DNA from 2 places in the Amycolatopsis sp. NPDC051373 genome. Region 2 is predicted to be linked to the other one. Evidence: riboswitches for the same ligand, from Rfam matches in the RefSeq annotation. Region 2 holds a riboswitch; the other holds the start of a gene.
The links. Region 2 has a riboswitch for thiamine pyrophosphate ahead of thiO (glycine oxidase ThiO). Riboswitches for the same ligand answer to the same signal wherever they lie in the genome.

Region 1 (7,843 bases), on a different contig from region 2:
CGCCGCGGCGTCGCTCGCGGTGCTCAGGGCGCCACCGGCCCTGGTGACGTCGACCAGCCGGTCGACACCGGCGACGGCGTCACCTGCGGCGTTGAACCCCTTCGACACCGCGCCGATGCCGGGGATCAGCCCCACAACGTCGCCGCCGAGCGAGACCCAGGCGTTCGGGTCGTCGTACTTCTCGTTGACCACCATGTCCGCGCCGTGCGCGGCCAGTGCGACGGCGCCTGCACCAAGGGCGATCGGCCCGCAAATCGGGGTCAGAACGGGGATGAACGCCAGCGCACCGGCCACGGCGGACACGATGCCCGCGATGTCCCCGATATCGCCGAGGTGGTCCTTGAACCATCCCCCGATGTCGTCGAACATGCTGCCGAGCGAATCCCAGAACGACTCCTTGGGAGCCTCCTCCGCGGCATCTTTGAGAGCGTCCGCGCAGGTGTCCGCGTCGTCTTCCCATGCATCACGCACGTCTTCGGCCTGCCTGCGGAGATCTTCCACCCTGGCCCAAGCGGCGTTGGCCGCGCTGATCTTGTCCGTCGCCTCGTTGTGCATCGTGGCGTTGTCAGGCTGCTGCAGTGCAAGGTCTCGGGCGGACTCCGCGGCGGAGTTCTTCGCCTCGGCGTCACCGAGAGCTTTCCGACACTCCTCTTCCAGCTGCTTTGCCTTTTGCTGGTGCGCGTCGAGCCGGTCGGACCAATCGGCAAGAGCTTTGCCGGCCAGTGCCAACGATTTCTGGCCTTTGTCGAGGTACTCGGGTAGCTGGTCGAGCTTCCCGGCGAATGCTTCGGCGGCATCACCGGTCCAGACGTCTTTCTTGTCCTGGATGGATTTCAGCACGTTGAAGGCTTCGTCCGTGTAGGTGGCCGTGTCGCTGATTTGCCTGGCCAGTTCACGAACTGTGCTCACATTGCCGCGCGCCGGCTCGAACCGGAGAGACGGGTAGTCGGCGTCGCTCATCCAGCGGTCGCCTCCTCGATCTTGGCGGCCATGTGCTGGAGTGATCCCTTGAGACCTTCTTCCAGTTCGGCATAGCCTTGAACCGCGTTGTCGAGGCCGCCCTTGATGCCGGAGACGGCTTCCTTGATCTTCTTCAGCCCTCCGGCCCAGTCCGATGTGAAATCGGCACAGGCTTCGTCGAGATCGTCCGGGCCGATCGAGTCCGGACCGACGTCCTCCATGCGTTTGGTGGCCTGCTCGATGTTCTCGCCGACGCGGTCGAGATTCTTGCCGAGCGCCTGCAAACCGCCGATGTCGACGGTGAAGTCGGGCATGTCGAGGTCCCCCCTCGGGCATCGCGATGTCCAGTCCTGTTCGTCGGCAGGCGCCAGCAGCCGACGAAAGGCCCACCTTAGTCAAAATCGGGCGTTTCTGGTGCTGATTCGCCAGGTCCGGTGAAGGTGTGGACTGAATTCACGACAAAGTGAGGGGGTATCTCATCGAGGCGGCTGCATGTGCGCGCCGAGGGTGACGAGTCCCGAGGGCGAAAGAAGGCTCAGCCGAGCAGGCCGAGCACCACCAGAACCGCCAGCGTGAACGCCGTGGCGAACATCGTGATCCAGGCGCGCTGGGTGGCGGACAGGGTGGTGGGCGAGTTGTTCATCGCGTGTCCTAGCGGGGGCGGGGCGGGCGGATTCCGCTGGGATAGCGCGCTGATCAAGGGTGGTGTTACGGCCTGTGGTCGAGATCACGGTGGGCGCGGAAAGTGCGCCACAGGACCGCGCCGGCGGAGGCCACCATCAGGGTGAACGCGATGGTGCCGACGACGATTGCCTGGGTCATGGAAAGAGATCCCTCCTCGTGGAACGTACGAAGAGGGGACGTCTCAGACCGCGGAAGGTGTCGCGACAGTAGGGCGCGTCACACGGTGAGCGCGGCGTCGATCTGGCCGGCGAGCGCGAAGTCCTTCGAGGTGAGGCCGCCTTCGGAATGGGTGGAGAGGCGGAAGGTCACCGTGCGCCAGCGGATGTCGATGTCCGGGTGGTGGTCGGCGGCCTCGGCGAGTTCGGCGACGCGGACGACGTAGGCCACGGCGTTCGGGAAGGAAGACAGGGTCACCGAACGGGTGATCGTGGCGCCGTCGCGCTGCCAGTCGGGCACGGTGGCCAGGGCGGACGAGATCTCGGAATCGCTCAGTAGTTGCGCCATGTGTCCAATGGTGAACCCGTTTGGGCTACGCTGCACGGTTGCCACGGGAGTCCGGTACGCCGGGCTGAGAGGCGGGTGCCCGAGACCCGCGACCGTTCGCACCTGATTCCGGATCATGCCGGCGCAGGGAGGCCTGCTCTCCTTGCTCACGGCGAAGTGCAGGAGGGCAGATGATTCCGCGGACCGCACGCACGGTGCTGGGCCTGGCCACGGTCACGGTGCTGGCGAGCGCGTGCTCGCTGTCCGGCGGCTCGGGCGGCGACGCCCAGCAGACCCCGACGGTCACGCTCGTCACCCACGACTCGTTCGTCGCGCCGCAGGACGTGCTCGACGCGTTCCAGCGCCAGTCCGGGATCAAGCTCAAGATCCTCAAGTCGGGCGACGCGGGGGAGCTCACCAACAAGCTGGTGCTCACCAAGGCCAACCCGATCGGCGACGTCGCGTTCGGCGTCGACAACACGTTCGCCTCGCGCGCGCTGAACGAAGGCGTCTTCCAGGCCTACACGAGCCCCGAGGCCGACCGCGGGCCGCAGCGGTACTCGGTGGACCCGCAGCACCGCCTGAGTGCCGTCGATGTCGGCGACGTCTGCGTCAACATCGACCCCGCGTACTTCGCGAGCAAGCACCTGCCCGAACCCAAGACGTACGACGACCTCGCCGACCCGAAGTACAAGGACCTCACCGTCGCCGAGAGCCCCGCCACGGCGTCGCCCGGGCTGGCGTTCCTGCTGGGCACCGTGGCGAAGTACGGCGAGCAGGGCTGGCACGACTACTGGGCCAAGCTCAAGGCCAACGGCGTCAAGGTCGACAGCGGCTGGGAAGAGGCCTATACGAAGAACTTCTCCGGCTCCTCGGGCAAGGGCCCGCGCCCGATCGTGGTCTCGTACGCGTCCTCGCCGGCCGCCGAGATCGGTGACGACGGCAAGCCGCGCACCAAGGCGCTGCTCGACACGTGCTTCCGCCAGATCGAGTACGCCGGCGTCCTCGCGAACACCAAGCAGGTGCCGCAGGCCCAGAAGGTGGTCGACTTCCTGCTCTCGCAGCAGTTCCAGGCGACGGTCGCGGCCAACATGTACGTCTACCCGGCCCGCGAGGGCGTCGACCTGCCCGCCGGCTGGGCCGCGGCCGCGCCGCTGCCGCAGGACCCCGCGACTCTGCCCGCCGACCAGATCCAGGCCGGCCGTGAGAAGTGGATCGGTGAATGGCGCTCGCTCATGGGCGCGTAACGCAGGCGCAGACCGCGCGCACGGCGGGCCTGGCGCTGCTCGGACTGCTGCCCGTCGCGTTCCTGGTCCTGTTCTTCGCCTGGCCGGTCGTCGCGATCCTCGGCCGCGGCTTCTCGGCGGGCGGCGTGGACACCGTCCTGGCCGACGCGCAGACGTGGCAGCTCGCCGCGTTCACGCTGGTCAGCGCCGCCGCTTCGACGGTCGTCGCCGTGGTCGCGGGGCTGCCGGTGGCGTATGTGCTCGCGCGCGTGAAGCTGCCGGGCGTCGGGCTGGCGCGCACGCTGGTGCTGGTGCCGTTCGTGTTGCCGACGGTGGTCGTCGGTCTCGCGTTCCGCGCGTTGTGGCCCGACGGCGGCGTGTTGCCGCTGGTCCTGGCGAACGCGTTTTTCAACGTCGCCGTGGTCGCCCGGACCGTGGCCGGGCTGTGGAGCCACCTCGACCCGCGGGCGACGGAGGCCGCCCGCGCGCTGGGGGCCTCGCCGTGGCGGGCCTTCCGCACGGTGACGTTGCCTGCGCTCGGCCCGGCCGTCGCGTCGGCCGCGGCGGTCGTGTTCCTGTTCTGCGCCACCAGTTTCGGCGTGGTGCTCATCCTCGGCGGCGGCCGCTACCGCACGCTCGAGACCGAGATCTATCTGCGCACGGTCGACCTGCTGGACCTCTCCGGAGCGGCCGCGCTGTCGCTCATCCAGTTCGCCGCCGTCCTCGCCGCGCTCGCACTCGGCGCGATGGCCCGACGCCGCCGCGAGAACGCCGTGAAGCTCAAGCAGTCCGCTCCCCGGCGGCCGAGAAAAGGCGAGTGGTGGACGGTCGGTGCCGCCACGGTCGTGATCGCGCTGCTGATGACGCCGATCGTCGCGCTGCTGGTGGAGTCGGTGTCCACACCGGACGGGTGGAGCCTCGCCGGCTTCCGCGCGCTCGCGAGCACCGGCACGGACGACGCGCTGCAGGTCAGCGGCTGGGTCGCCGCCAAGAACTCGCTCGCCGCGGCCACCGACGCGACGCTGCTCGCGATGACGGTCGGCGTGCTGGCCAGCGTGGTGCTCGTCGCCCTGCGACGCGCACCCGGCCGCCTCGCCCGCGGCATGGGCGAGACGATGGACGCCGCCCTCATGCTGCCGCTCGGCGTCTCCGCCGTGACGGTCGGCTTCGGTTACCTCGTGACGCTTGACGCGCTGCCCGGCGACCTGCGCACGTCACCGCTGCTCGTTCCGCTCGCGCAGGCGCTGGTGATCATCCCGCTGGTCGTGCGGATGATCCTGCCGGTGCTGCGCGCCGTCGACGTGCGGCTGCGCCAAGCCGCGGCCACGCTCGGGGCGAGCCCGGCGCGCGTGTGGCGCGAGATCGACCTGCCGCTCACCGCGCGTTCGCTCGTCGCGGCCGCCGGGTTCGGCTACGTGGTGGCGCTCGGCGAGTTCGGCGCCACGAGCTTCCTCGCCCGACCCGACGCGCCGACGCTGCCCGTGGCCGTCGCGACGCTCATCTCGCGCCCGGGCGAGCTCAACAACCAGATGGCGTACGCCGCGTGCGCGCTGCTCATGGTCGTGACGGTCGCGGCCGTCGCGCTGATCGACCGCTTCGGCTCCGTGCGCGGGCACGGCACGGTGGGGGAGTTCTAGATGGCGCTGGCAGTGCGGGACCTCACGGTCCACTACGGCTCGTTCGCCGCGGTGCGCGACGCGCACCTCGACATCACCGACGGCGAGGTGCTGGCCCTGCTCGGACCGTCCGGCTCCGGCAAGTCGACGCTGCTGCGCGCCATCACCGGCCTCGAGCCCATGACGTCCGGTTCCGTGAGCTGGGACGGCACCGACCTCGCCACCGTGCCCGTGCACCGGCGCGGGTTCGGGCTCGTTTTCCAGGACGGCCAGCTCTTCCCGCACCGCGACGTCGCCGCGAACATCGCGTTCGGCCTGCGCATGCACGGGATCCCCAAAGCGAAGCACCGAGCACGTGTCGAAGAGCTGCTGGAATTGGTGGGGCTCAAGGGATTCGAGCGCCGGCGCGTCACCGAGCTGTCGGGCGGCCAGGCCCAGCGCGTGGCCCTGGCCCGCGCTCTCGCGCCCGAACCGCGGCTGCTGCTGCTCGACGAGCCGCTCTCCGGCCTCGACGCGGGGCTGCGTGAGCAGCTGGCCATCGACCTCGCGGATCTGTTGCGGCGCAGCAAGATCACCGCGCTGCTGGTCACCCATGACCAAGAAGAGGCGTTCACGCTCGCCGACCGCGTGGCCGTGCTCGACGCCGGGGAGATCCGGCAGGAAGGCGCCGTGCGCTCGGTGTGGCGCAACCCGGCGGACGACGACGTCGCGAAGTTTCTCGGCGCCACGTCGTTCGTCGACGGGCTCGCCGCGGGCGGGGTCGTGCACACCGATCTCGGTGATGTCACGCTCCCGGAACCCGAAGACGGTCCGGTGCGGCTCGGCTTGCGGCCGCACGCGTTGCGGGTGGCCGAAACCGGCGTGACCGGCGAGGTGACGGCCGCGGTGCACCGCCGGGAGCACCTCAGGCTGGTCGTACGACTGTCCGAAAAGGACACCGTGGACGCCGTCGCCCCCGTGACGGCCGACTTGCGTGCGGGCGATCCCGTCCGGCTCGCACTGGACCCGGACGGGATCGCGATCGTCGGCTGAAATCCCTCGAGCTCAGCCGTCTCGAGTGGCGAGCCGGCCGTAAGCCAGCGACAGCCCCACGATGATGTAACAAGCCGCCCGCAACGCACCTTCGGTGAGCATCGAGCCCGAGATCGGATCGGTCAGCACTTCGGTCGGGGCCTCACCCCAGTTGCGCGTGAGCAGGAACGGGTGCAGCCAGTCGAGCGAGGTCAGGAACCCCAGGATCGTGAACACGATGTCGCCGGCCAGCACCGAGGCCACCACGAGCATCGGGTGTTCCGTCCAGCTCGACACGGCCAGCGCGACCGCGCCGACGGCCCACAGCTGCAGCACGATCCAGCCCGCCACCAGCAGGATCCGGCCCAGCGCCGCGCCGAGCGACAACGTCGTGCCCGACAGCGTGAACAGCGATCCGGTGCCGTTGATGATCAGCCCGGTCACCACGCCCGTGACGCACATGGCCAGCACCGCGACCACGCACACGACCGCCACGCCGATGGCCTTCACCACCAGCAGCCGGCCGCGGCTGACCGGGGCGACGAGCCACGCGCGCAACGTGCCGTGGGCGGCTTCGCCCGCGAGCGCGTCGGCGCCGGCCATGGCCGAGGCCAGCGGCAGCAGCAGGGCCAGCGTCATCGTCAGCGCGGCGATGGGCAGCACCAGCGCGTTGTTCACGGCCGACGCGAGCAGCGCCGCGTCGCCGTCGGCCGGGCCACCGTCGGGCCCGCTGTCGCCGACGAGCGTGAGGCCGATGCCGATCACGATCGGCACCACGGCCAGTAGCGCGAGCACGGCCAGCGTGCGCGGGCGCCGGAAGATCCAGCGCAGCTCGGCCGCGACGAGCCGCGGCAGCGGCACCGTGTCGTGGCCGGTGCGGCTCACGGGTGCCGTGAGCGTCGCGGTGGTCATGCCGCCTCCGCGGAAGTGAGTACGTCGGCGGTGGTCATGCTTCCCCCTCGGATTCGGCGCCGGCCGGGTTCTCAGCGCCTTCGGTGAGCCGCGCGAACAGGTCCTCCAGCCCGGTTCGCGCGCGAGTCGCCTCGTGCACCTCGACGCCGGCGCCCACGAGCACCTGCAGCACCCGCGGCGCGGGCGTGGCGGTGAGGTCCGCGCGGACACCATCGGGCGTCAGCCGGGCCCCAATGCGGTTCTCCCGCAACACTTCCACGGCGTGTTCCGCGTCGGGCGTGCGCACGAGCAGCGCCGCGTTGCCCGACTCCAGCAGCTCGGCCAGCTCGCCCTGCGCGACGACGTTGCCCGACTGCAGCACGGCGACGTGGGTGCACGTCGCCTCGACCTCGGCGAGCAGGTGCGAGGACACGAGCACGGTGCAGCCGTCGGCGTGCAGCTCGCTGATGATGCGGCGGATCTCGCGCGTGCCGGCGGGGTCGAGGCCGTTGGTCGGCTCGTCGAGGATCACCATCCGGCGCGGCACGAGCAGCGCCGCGGCCAGCCCCAGCCGTTGCTTCATGCCGAGCGAATAGCCCTTGTACCGGCGGCGCGCGGCGACCGTGAGGCCCACGCGTTCCAGCGCCCCGTCCACGGCCGCGGGGATCGCCCCCGACGCCAGCCGCGGCTCGGCTGCGGCGAAGCGCAGCAGGTTGTCGCGCCCGGAGAGGAACGGGTGGAAGCCCGGGCCCTCCACCAGCGCGCCGACGTCGGGCAGCGCGTGCGGCGCGCCGTCGGGCATCGGCCGGCCGAGCAGCTCGACCTCGCCCTCGGTGGGCCGCACGAGGCCCAGCAGCATGCGGATCGTGGTCGTCTTGCCCGAGCCGTTGGGCCCGAGCATCCCGAGCACGGCCCCTTCGGGCACGTCGAGGTCGACGTGGTCCACCGCGACCGTGCCGCGGTAGACCTTGC
Region 2 (7,843 bases):
TGTCAGGTGTTTGGCGGACCAGTTCTGGCCGCGGTCGGCCGAGCGCGAGGCGACCGCCCGCGAGGAGGCGCCTGGCGTTGCTCGTGCGCTGACGAGCTCACACCCGCAGTGCCTTCCCGTCCGGAAGTGGTAACCATGGGCGCGCCGCGGCAGCTAGCTGTCGTCGGAGATCAGGGCTTCCAGGGCCGGCAACGCGATCGTGAGGGCCTCGCGGTATTCCGGGCTCAGCTTGTCGAGGCGGCGGTTCAGCTCCTGCACGCGGGTGGACCGCACGCCGGACACGAGCCGCTCGCCCTCCTCCGTCGCTCGGGCGAGCCAGGCTCGGCGGTCGACGGGGTCGGATTCGCGCGTGACGTAGCCCGCCTCGACGAGGGTGGCGATTATGCGCGACATCGTGGCCGCCGCGACGCCCTCCTTCGCGGCGAGGTCACCGAGGCGCAGCTGACCGAAGTGGACGAGCGTGGCAAGGGCCGAGATCGCGCCGTGGCCGGGCCCGGGGACCCCCGCCTGCCGCAACGAGCGCGACAGCCGTCCCACGGCCAAGTACAACCTGCCCGAGACGTCCTGGACCGAGGATAGAGTCACGGCTGGCTCCTCCTACCGCTGTTGCCCGCCGCCTTTGCGCCGGAAAGGTGTCGTCCACCATAAGGCCTGACGGTGCACGTTCAGCGTTAAGCGCGGACGAAATCACCAACCGGGTCGGCAAACGCGGCCCACTTGCACCAGGCGGCTTACCCGCGTTTACCCCGGCAGGGCGAAACGAGCCGCCTACGCACAGCCGCCGAGGCCGGGATGGCATTCCGCCGCCGCGTCCGACGCCGATCGCGACGCGCGGTCCGGCTTGCCGGCCGCCACATCCGCCGCCGACCGGTCCGGCGCCGCCGACGCGGCCGGCAGCCTTCACCGAGAGCGGCCCTCCGCAATCAGCGCCGATTGCACACGTGGGGCGGCTCGCGGCGAACCGGCCCGCGAAGTCGCCGGGTCACCCCAGCACGGACCGCATCCCGTCGGCGAGTGGGCTCCGCCGAGGCACCCAGTTCAGCGTCGTGCCCGTGGCCCACCTGCGCCGGCACCAGCACGGCAGCCGTCAGCGGAGCGGAAGCGCGCAGGCTCCACAGCCGCACCCAACTCGCCATCGCGCCATGGCCCACCTGCACCGCGCACGCACCGCAGCCGCCAGCAGGGCGGAAGCGCGCGAGCTCCACAGCCGCACCCAACTCGCCATCGCGCCGTCGCCCACCTGCACCGCGCACGCGCGGCAGCCGTCAGCGGGGCGGGCTCGATGCGTGCGCCCAGAAGCGCTGCGGTACCCGGCCCGCGTCGCGGGCCAGGCGGCCCGCCTCGACGCCCGCGCGCATGGCCGCGGCCATGCGTTCCGGGTCCTTGGCGCGCGTCACGGCGGTGGACAGCAGGACCGCGTCGCAGCCGAGTTCCATGGCGAGGCAGGCGTCGGAAGCGGTGCCGATGCCCGCGTCGAGAATGACGGGGACCATGGCGCGCGCGACGATGAGCTCGATGTTGTGCGGGTTGCGGATGCCGAGGCCCGTGCCGATGGGGGCGCCGAGCGGCATCACGGCGGCGCAGCCCGCCTCCTCGAGCCGAAGAGCGAGCACGGGGTCGTCGTTGGTGTACGCGAGCACAGTGAAGCCGTCGGCCGCCAGTTGTTCCGCGGCGTCCAAGGTTTCGAACGGGTCGGGTAGCAGGGTGCGGTCGTCGGCGTGGACCTCGAGTTTGATGAGGTCCGTGTCGAGCGCCTCGCGGGCCAGCTGCGCGGTCAGCACGGCCTCCGCGGCGGTGCGGCAGCCTGCGGTGTTGGGCAGAAGCTTGATCCCGAGGCGTCGCACGAGGCCGAGCACACCGGTGCCGCCGTCGGCGTCGGCCTTGCGCATGGCGACCGTCGTCAGCTCGGTGCCCGACGCGACCAGCGCGCGTTCCAGCACCGACAGGTTTCCGGCGCCACCGGTCCCGATGATCAGCCTCGACGACAGCTTGTGTTCGCCGATGACCAGAGCGTCGTCCATCGTCAGCCTCCCTGCACCGCGGTCAGCACGTCGATGTTCGCGCCCTTCGGCACCACCGACGCCTCCCACTCGCCCCGGCGCACGACCTCGCCGTTCACCGCGACGGCCACGCCCTGGCGGGTCACGTCGAGTGCGTCGAGCACCTCGGACACGGTGGCGCCGTCGGGGAACTCGCGCCAGCTCCCGTTGACCTTGATCTCCATCAGACTCGCTCCTTCTGCAGCAAACGGGCGGGCGCGGCCGCCCCGATCTCGTCCGGTGGGGCCTCGCCGGCCAGCCACGCGACCACGGCGTCGGCGGTCACGGGGGCCATCAGCAGACCGTTGCGGTGGTGCCCCGTCGCCGCGTACACGCCTTCGCTGAGCTCCCCGATGTACGGCAGCGCATCGCGGCTCCCCGCGCGCAGCCCGGCCGCGATCTCGACGAGCTCGTACTCCGTGATGCCCGGCAGGATCCGTTCGCCGCCTTCCAGCAGCTCCCGCACGCCACGCGCGGTCACGGTCTCGTCGAAGCCCGCTTCGTACTGCGTCGCACCGAGCACCAGCTCGCCGTCAGCGCGCGGCACGAGGTAGATCGGCCGGCCCTCCACCATCGCGCGCACCGTGTACGGCGGGGGCGGCAGGCAGCCCCGACGCGGCCGCAGTCGCAGGATCTCGCCCTTGAGCGGCCGCACGGCGTCGGCCAGCAGCGGGTGCAGCTTGCCCGTCCACGCGCCGGCAGCGAGAACGACGGGACCGGTCACGTCGTCGAGCGAAGTGATCCGCAACGAAGAGAACTCAACCCCCCGCTTCGCGCACGCGGAGAGCAGCGCCGTCAGCAGCTTCCGGTTGTCGACAGCCAGGTCACCCGGCACGTGCAGCCCGCTGCGCACCGCACCTAGGCCGGGCGCGAGCCGCCGCGCCGCCCGCCCGGTGAGCCGCTCGACGTCCCGGCCCAGGGACGTCAGGTACTCCGCGAGGATGTCGAGGTGCCCGGCGTCGGCGCTGTCGAACGCGACCACGATCGTGCCGTGCGAAGCGAGCCCAGGGTCCGTGCCCTCGGCCGCGAGGTCCCGCGCGAACGCGGGCCAGCGCCGCAGCGACTCCTCGCCCAGGCGGAGCACGTGCTCCTCGCCCGGCCACGCCTCCGTGACCGGCGCGAGCATGCCGCCGGCCAGCCAGGACGCGCCGCGCGCGGGGGCCGGATCGACCACCGTGACGCGATGGCCGCGGGCCGCCGCGCGCCAAGCCGCGGACAGGCCGATGACACCGCCGCCGACGACGGTGAGGGTCTCATTCATGGAATCACGCTCCCTGCGCCGGCATGACCCGGATCAGGTTCCACGGTCGGAGCGGCAGCTCCCTCTCAGCCCGTGCCTCGGGCTCCCGTGCGGACCACCCCACCGTAGCGCGCGGGTAACGTGCCCGCCATGCCCGCCCTGACCGGATCACAGATCCGCACCCGCCTGGCCGATTCGCGGCTGTACCTGTGCACCGACGCCCGCTCGTCGCGCGGCGACCTCGCCGAGTTCATCGACGCGGCGCTGGCCGGCGGCGTCGACATCGTGCAGCTGCGGGACAAGACCAACGGGGCCCCACTCGAGGCCGCGCAGGAGATCGCGGCGCTCGAGGTGCTCGCCGAAGCGTGCGCGCGCCACGGTGCGCTGCTGTCGGTCAACGACCGCGCCGACGTCGCACTCGCCGTGGGAGCCGACGTGCTGCACCTGGGCCAGGACGACATCCCCGTGCCGCTCGCGCGCCGCATTCTGGGCGACGACGTCGTGATCGGCCGCTCCACGCACTCGCCTCAGCAGGCCACGGCGGCCGCAGCAGAGGACGGCGTGGACTACTTCTGCACCGGCCCGTGCTGGCCGACGCCGACCAAACCCGGCCGGTACGCACCGGGCCTGGACCTCGTTCGGGCCACCGCGAAAACCGGTACCGACCGGCCGTGGTTCGCGATCGGCGGCATCGACACCGAACGGCTGCCGGAGGTGCTGGCGGCCGGCGCGACGCGGATCGTCGTGGTCCGCGCCATCACCGACGCGGAAGACCCGAAGGCGGCGGCGCAGGCGTTGAAGACCCAGCTCGGCTAGGGGCTCGGCGTGCCCGAGGGCGCGCCCTTCGTCTGTGGCGCGCTCGGCGTGGTCGACGGCGCCCCACCCGTGCTCGAAGGCGGCGGGGCGCTGTCCGAGCTGCTTGAAGACGTCGGGCTTTCGCTGGTGGACGTGCTCGAAGACGAGGTCGAGGGCGGCGGGGTGTTCGACTGGGTCTCGCTGGGCGGCGGGCTGTTCTCCGACGTCGCGGGCGGGCTGTCGTCCTGCTTCTGCTGCTGGCTCGTGCCCGAGTTGCCGTGGTAGACGAACCCGCCACCGACGCCGCCCTTGGTGGCCAGTTCGACGCCGACCATCACGGCGATGGCGATAGCGGTGGCGACCACGCTCGTGCCGATGATGATCGGCCAGCGCAGCTTCCGCAGCTTGTCGCCGAAGGATTCCTCGGGCTCGGCCGGCGCGGTCAGCTTCGAGATCCGCACCGTCGGCATCTCCGACGGGTCGAGCGGCAGGAGCACGGTCGGCATCTGCGCCGGGTCGTCCACCGGCGACAGCCCGGGCTTGCTGCCACGGCGCTGCCCCGCCGTGACGAGCGCGGCGCGCGCCTTCACCGCGGCTTCGCGCGTGCGCTGCAGCGAGCGCAGGTACAGCTCGGCGCCGACGGTGGTGATCACGCTCGCCACCCCGGCCCCCACCACGGTGCCCGCCACGCCGAGCGTCGAACCGAGCAACGCGGCCGTGACGGCCGCAAGTGCCGTCGCCACCACCTGCGCGGGGCGGAAGCTCTTCTTCTCACCCTGCTCCGACGTCTTTTCCTGCTGCTGACTCATGATCCCGATCTACTAGTACCCGGCGACTTCCCCCACTGCGTTCAACGAGTAAGGCGCGCGAGGAACTCCCCGCGTTGCCCATCCGTGAGCGAGGACACGTCGACCGTCCACAATGGATGGACTACGGCTCACACTTTCCTGACATACTCGCCACATGCGATTGGTGACGATCTCCGACATCGAGGCCGCGGCGAAGCGCGTGGCCGACCACGCGGTGCGCACGCCGCTCCTGCGCCAGCCCTGGGCCGAAGGACAGCTGTGGCTCAAACCCGAGAGCCTGCAACAGATCGGCGCGTTCAAGATCCGCGGCGCGTACAACGCGATCGCCTCGCTCGACGACGCACAACGTGCGCGCGGCGTGGTCGCGTATTCGAGCGGTAACCACGCGCAGGCGGTCGCCTACTCGGCGAACGCGTTCGGCGTTCCGGCCGTGATCGTGGTGCCGGACGTGGCGCCGCGGCTCAAGGTCGAGGCCACGAAACGCTGGGGTGCCGAGGTGGTGGAGGTCCCGATCGCCGACCAGGAGCCGCGCGCGAGCGAGCTGGCGCGCGAGCGCGGGCTCACGTTCATCCCGCCGTTCGACCACCTCGACGTGATCGCCGGCCAGGGCACCGCGGGCCTGGAAATCGCCATCGACCTGCCGGACGTCGACACCGTGCTCGTGCCGGTGAGCGGCGGCGGGTTCGCCTCCGGCGTCGGCACGGCGATCAAGGCGCTGTGCCCGGGTGCGAAGGTGATCGGCGTCGAGCCCGAGCTGGCGGGCGACACCGCCGAGAGCCTGCGCGCCGGCCGGCGCGTCGAGTGGCCGATGGACCGGCGGGCCCGCACGATCGCCGACGGCCTGCGCGCCCAGCCGTCCGACCTCACGTTCGCGCACTTGCAGAACGTGCTGGACGGCATCGTCACCGTGACCGAGGACGAGATCCGCGACGCCGTGCGCGTGCTGGCCCGCCGGGCCCGGCTCGTGGCCGAGCCCAGCGGCGCCACGGCCACGGCCGCGTTCCTGCACCACGCCGGCGAGCTGCCGGGCGGCAAGACCGTGTCCGTGGTGTCCGGCGGCAACGTCGACCCCGCGATGCTGGCCGACCTGCTCGCCTGAGGTTTCGTCGGATCCGCGTGCGGACCCGCAGCATTGAGGAGGGCAGAATCGGGCAAGAGGCCAGGAGGATTCTTCTTCTCCCGAGGACGGTGACGCGGTTGCCTTGGGGTGTCACACCCCGTACGGAGCCTTCAAGCTCCGGATGTCCAGGAGGCACAACAGATGAAGGTAGCCGTCGTCACCGGCGCCAGTTCCGGCATCGGCCAGAGCGCGGCCGTTCAGGTCGCCAAGCGTGGGGCCGGTGTCATCCTGACCTACAGCTCCAACGAGCAGGGCGCCAAGGACACCGTCCGTGAGATCGAGCAGGCGGGCGGCACCGCCGTGGCGCTGCACCTGGACATCGGCGACACAGCCGGCTTCCCTGCCTTCCACGACGCCGTGGCCGACGCCCTGCGCGAGACCTTCCACCGGGACTCCTTCGACCAGTTGGTCAACAACGCGGGTTTCGCCGGGATGGCGCTGATCGAGCAGGCCACTGAACAGGAATTCGACAAGCTCACCGACGGCCTGTTCAAGGGCCCGTTCTTCCTCACCCAGACCCTGCTCCCACTGCTGGCCGACCGCGGCGCCATCGTCAACCTGACCAGCAACTCCACCCTGCCCCACGTGACCGCGCCCGGCTACTCCATCTACGCGGCTCTCAAGGGCGCCATCGTGGTCCTCAGCCGGTACATGGCCAAGGAGTTCAGCGCCCGCGGCATCCGCGTCAACTCCGTCGCCCCTGGCGCCACCCGCACGCGCTTCGCCGATGACGCCTTCGCCAAGAACCCGGAGATCATTCCGGACCTGGCGAAGACGTTCGCGCTCGGGCGGATCGGCGAACCCGACGACATCGGCATGGTCATCGCCATGCTGGTCTCCGAGGAAGGGCGCTGGATCACCGGCCAGGACATCGAAGTGTCAGGCGGCCAGAACCTCTGACCAGGCACCCCGCGATGAACCACCGCGAGCACGGCCCTCCCCCACGCCGAAGCCATTGCTGCCGCCCGGTGGCACCTCGCGCAGGCCACCGTGCTGCGCTCGCCACACGCTGCCCCAGTACGCGCACATCCTTGCCTGATCCTGCTGCGGCCGAGCACGGTGTGACCGGTCTGCGCAAGACTGAAGGCATGCCTTTGGACGAACTGCGCGAGCTGGTGAACCGGCATGCTCGCCCCGATCTGACCACAGCGATCGACGGCATCCAGGCATGTCGGTTCGACCAGCGCAGCGCACCTGCGGCGGGCATGTCCGGCACCGTGCTCGCGGTCATCGCCCAGGGCGGCAAGCGCCTCGCCCTGGGCGAGCGCCTGTACGACTACCGACCTGGTCAGTACCTCGTCACCTCGGTCGACCTCCCCGTCACCGGCCACGTCATCGACACCGGGCAGCCCACCCTCGGCTTCGGGATGACCCTCAACCCTGTCGAAATCGCTCAGCTGCTCCTGGAGGCCGACCCCCGCGACCTGCCGGCCCCGACACTCTCCGCACCCGCAGGCATCGCGGTCAGCCAAGCCCCCTCGGAACTGCTGGATGCCATCGTCCGGCTGCTGCGGCTGCTGGAGCGTCCCGCTGACCGCAAGATCCTCGCCCCGCTGGTCAAACGGGAGATTCTCTGGCACCTGCTCCGCGGCGAACAGGGCCCCGCCATCCGCCAGCTCGGCCTGGCGGACAGCGGACTGGCCCACATCAGCCGGGCGGTCCAGCAGATCCGAAAGCACTACGCGGAGTCATTCCGAGTCGAAGATCTCGCACGGACAGCGGGCATGAGCGTGTCCGCGTTCCACCGCAACTTCCAGGCCGTGACCGGAATGAGCCCCATCCAGTTCCAAAAGCGCATCCGCCTGCAGGAAGCCCGGCTGCTCCTGGTCGGCCGGCCATC

Region 1: linked by a shared signal. The riboswitch ahead of AB0383_RS28220 (thiamine ABC transporter substrate-binding protein) and the one ahead of thiO (glycine oxidase ThiO) in region 2 are both predicted to bind thiamine pyrophosphate.

The regions. Positions count from the first base shown of each region.
Region 1 covers NZ_JBFBAE010000016.1:13,021-20,863, forward strand. Annotated here, with positions in the region: gene AB0383_RS28205 (putative T7SS-secreted protein) at 1-960, opposite strand, end outside; gene AB0383_RS28210 (hypothetical protein) at 957-1,274, opposite strand; gene AB0383_RS28215 (4a-hydroxytetrahydrobiopterin dehydratase) at 1,861-2,148, opposite strand; TPP riboswitch at 2,182-2,295, shown strand; gene AB0383_RS28220 (thiamine ABC transporter substrate-binding protein) at 2,319-3,374, shown strand; gene AB0383_RS28225 (iron ABC transporter permease) at 3,350-4,990, shown strand; gene AB0383_RS28230 (ABC transporter ATP-binding protein) at 4,991-6,001, shown strand; gene AB0383_RS28235 (ABC transporter permease subunit) at 6,014-6,892, opposite strand; gene AB0383_RS28240 (ABC transporter ATP-binding protein) at 6,927-7,843, opposite strand, start outside.
Region 2 covers NZ_JBFBAE010000013.1:79,881-87,723, reverse strand. Annotated here, with positions in the region: gene AB0383_RS24880 (MarR family transcriptional regulator) at 154-585, opposite strand; gene AB0383_RS24875 (thiazole synthase) at 1,266-2,021, opposite strand; gene thiS (sulfur carrier protein ThiS) at 2,024-2,224, opposite strand; gene thiO (glycine oxidase ThiO) at 2,224-3,300, opposite strand; TPP riboswitch at 3,294-3,399, opposite strand; gene thiE (thiamine phosphate synthase) at 3,430-4,095, shown strand; gene AB0383_RS24855 (hypothetical protein) at 4,092-4,883, opposite strand; gene AB0383_RS24850 (threonine/serine dehydratase) at 5,038-5,982, shown strand; gene AB0383_RS24845 (SDR family oxidoreductase) at 6,145-6,903, shown strand; gene AB0383_RS24840 (AraC family transcriptional regulator) at 7,065-7,843, shown strand, end outside.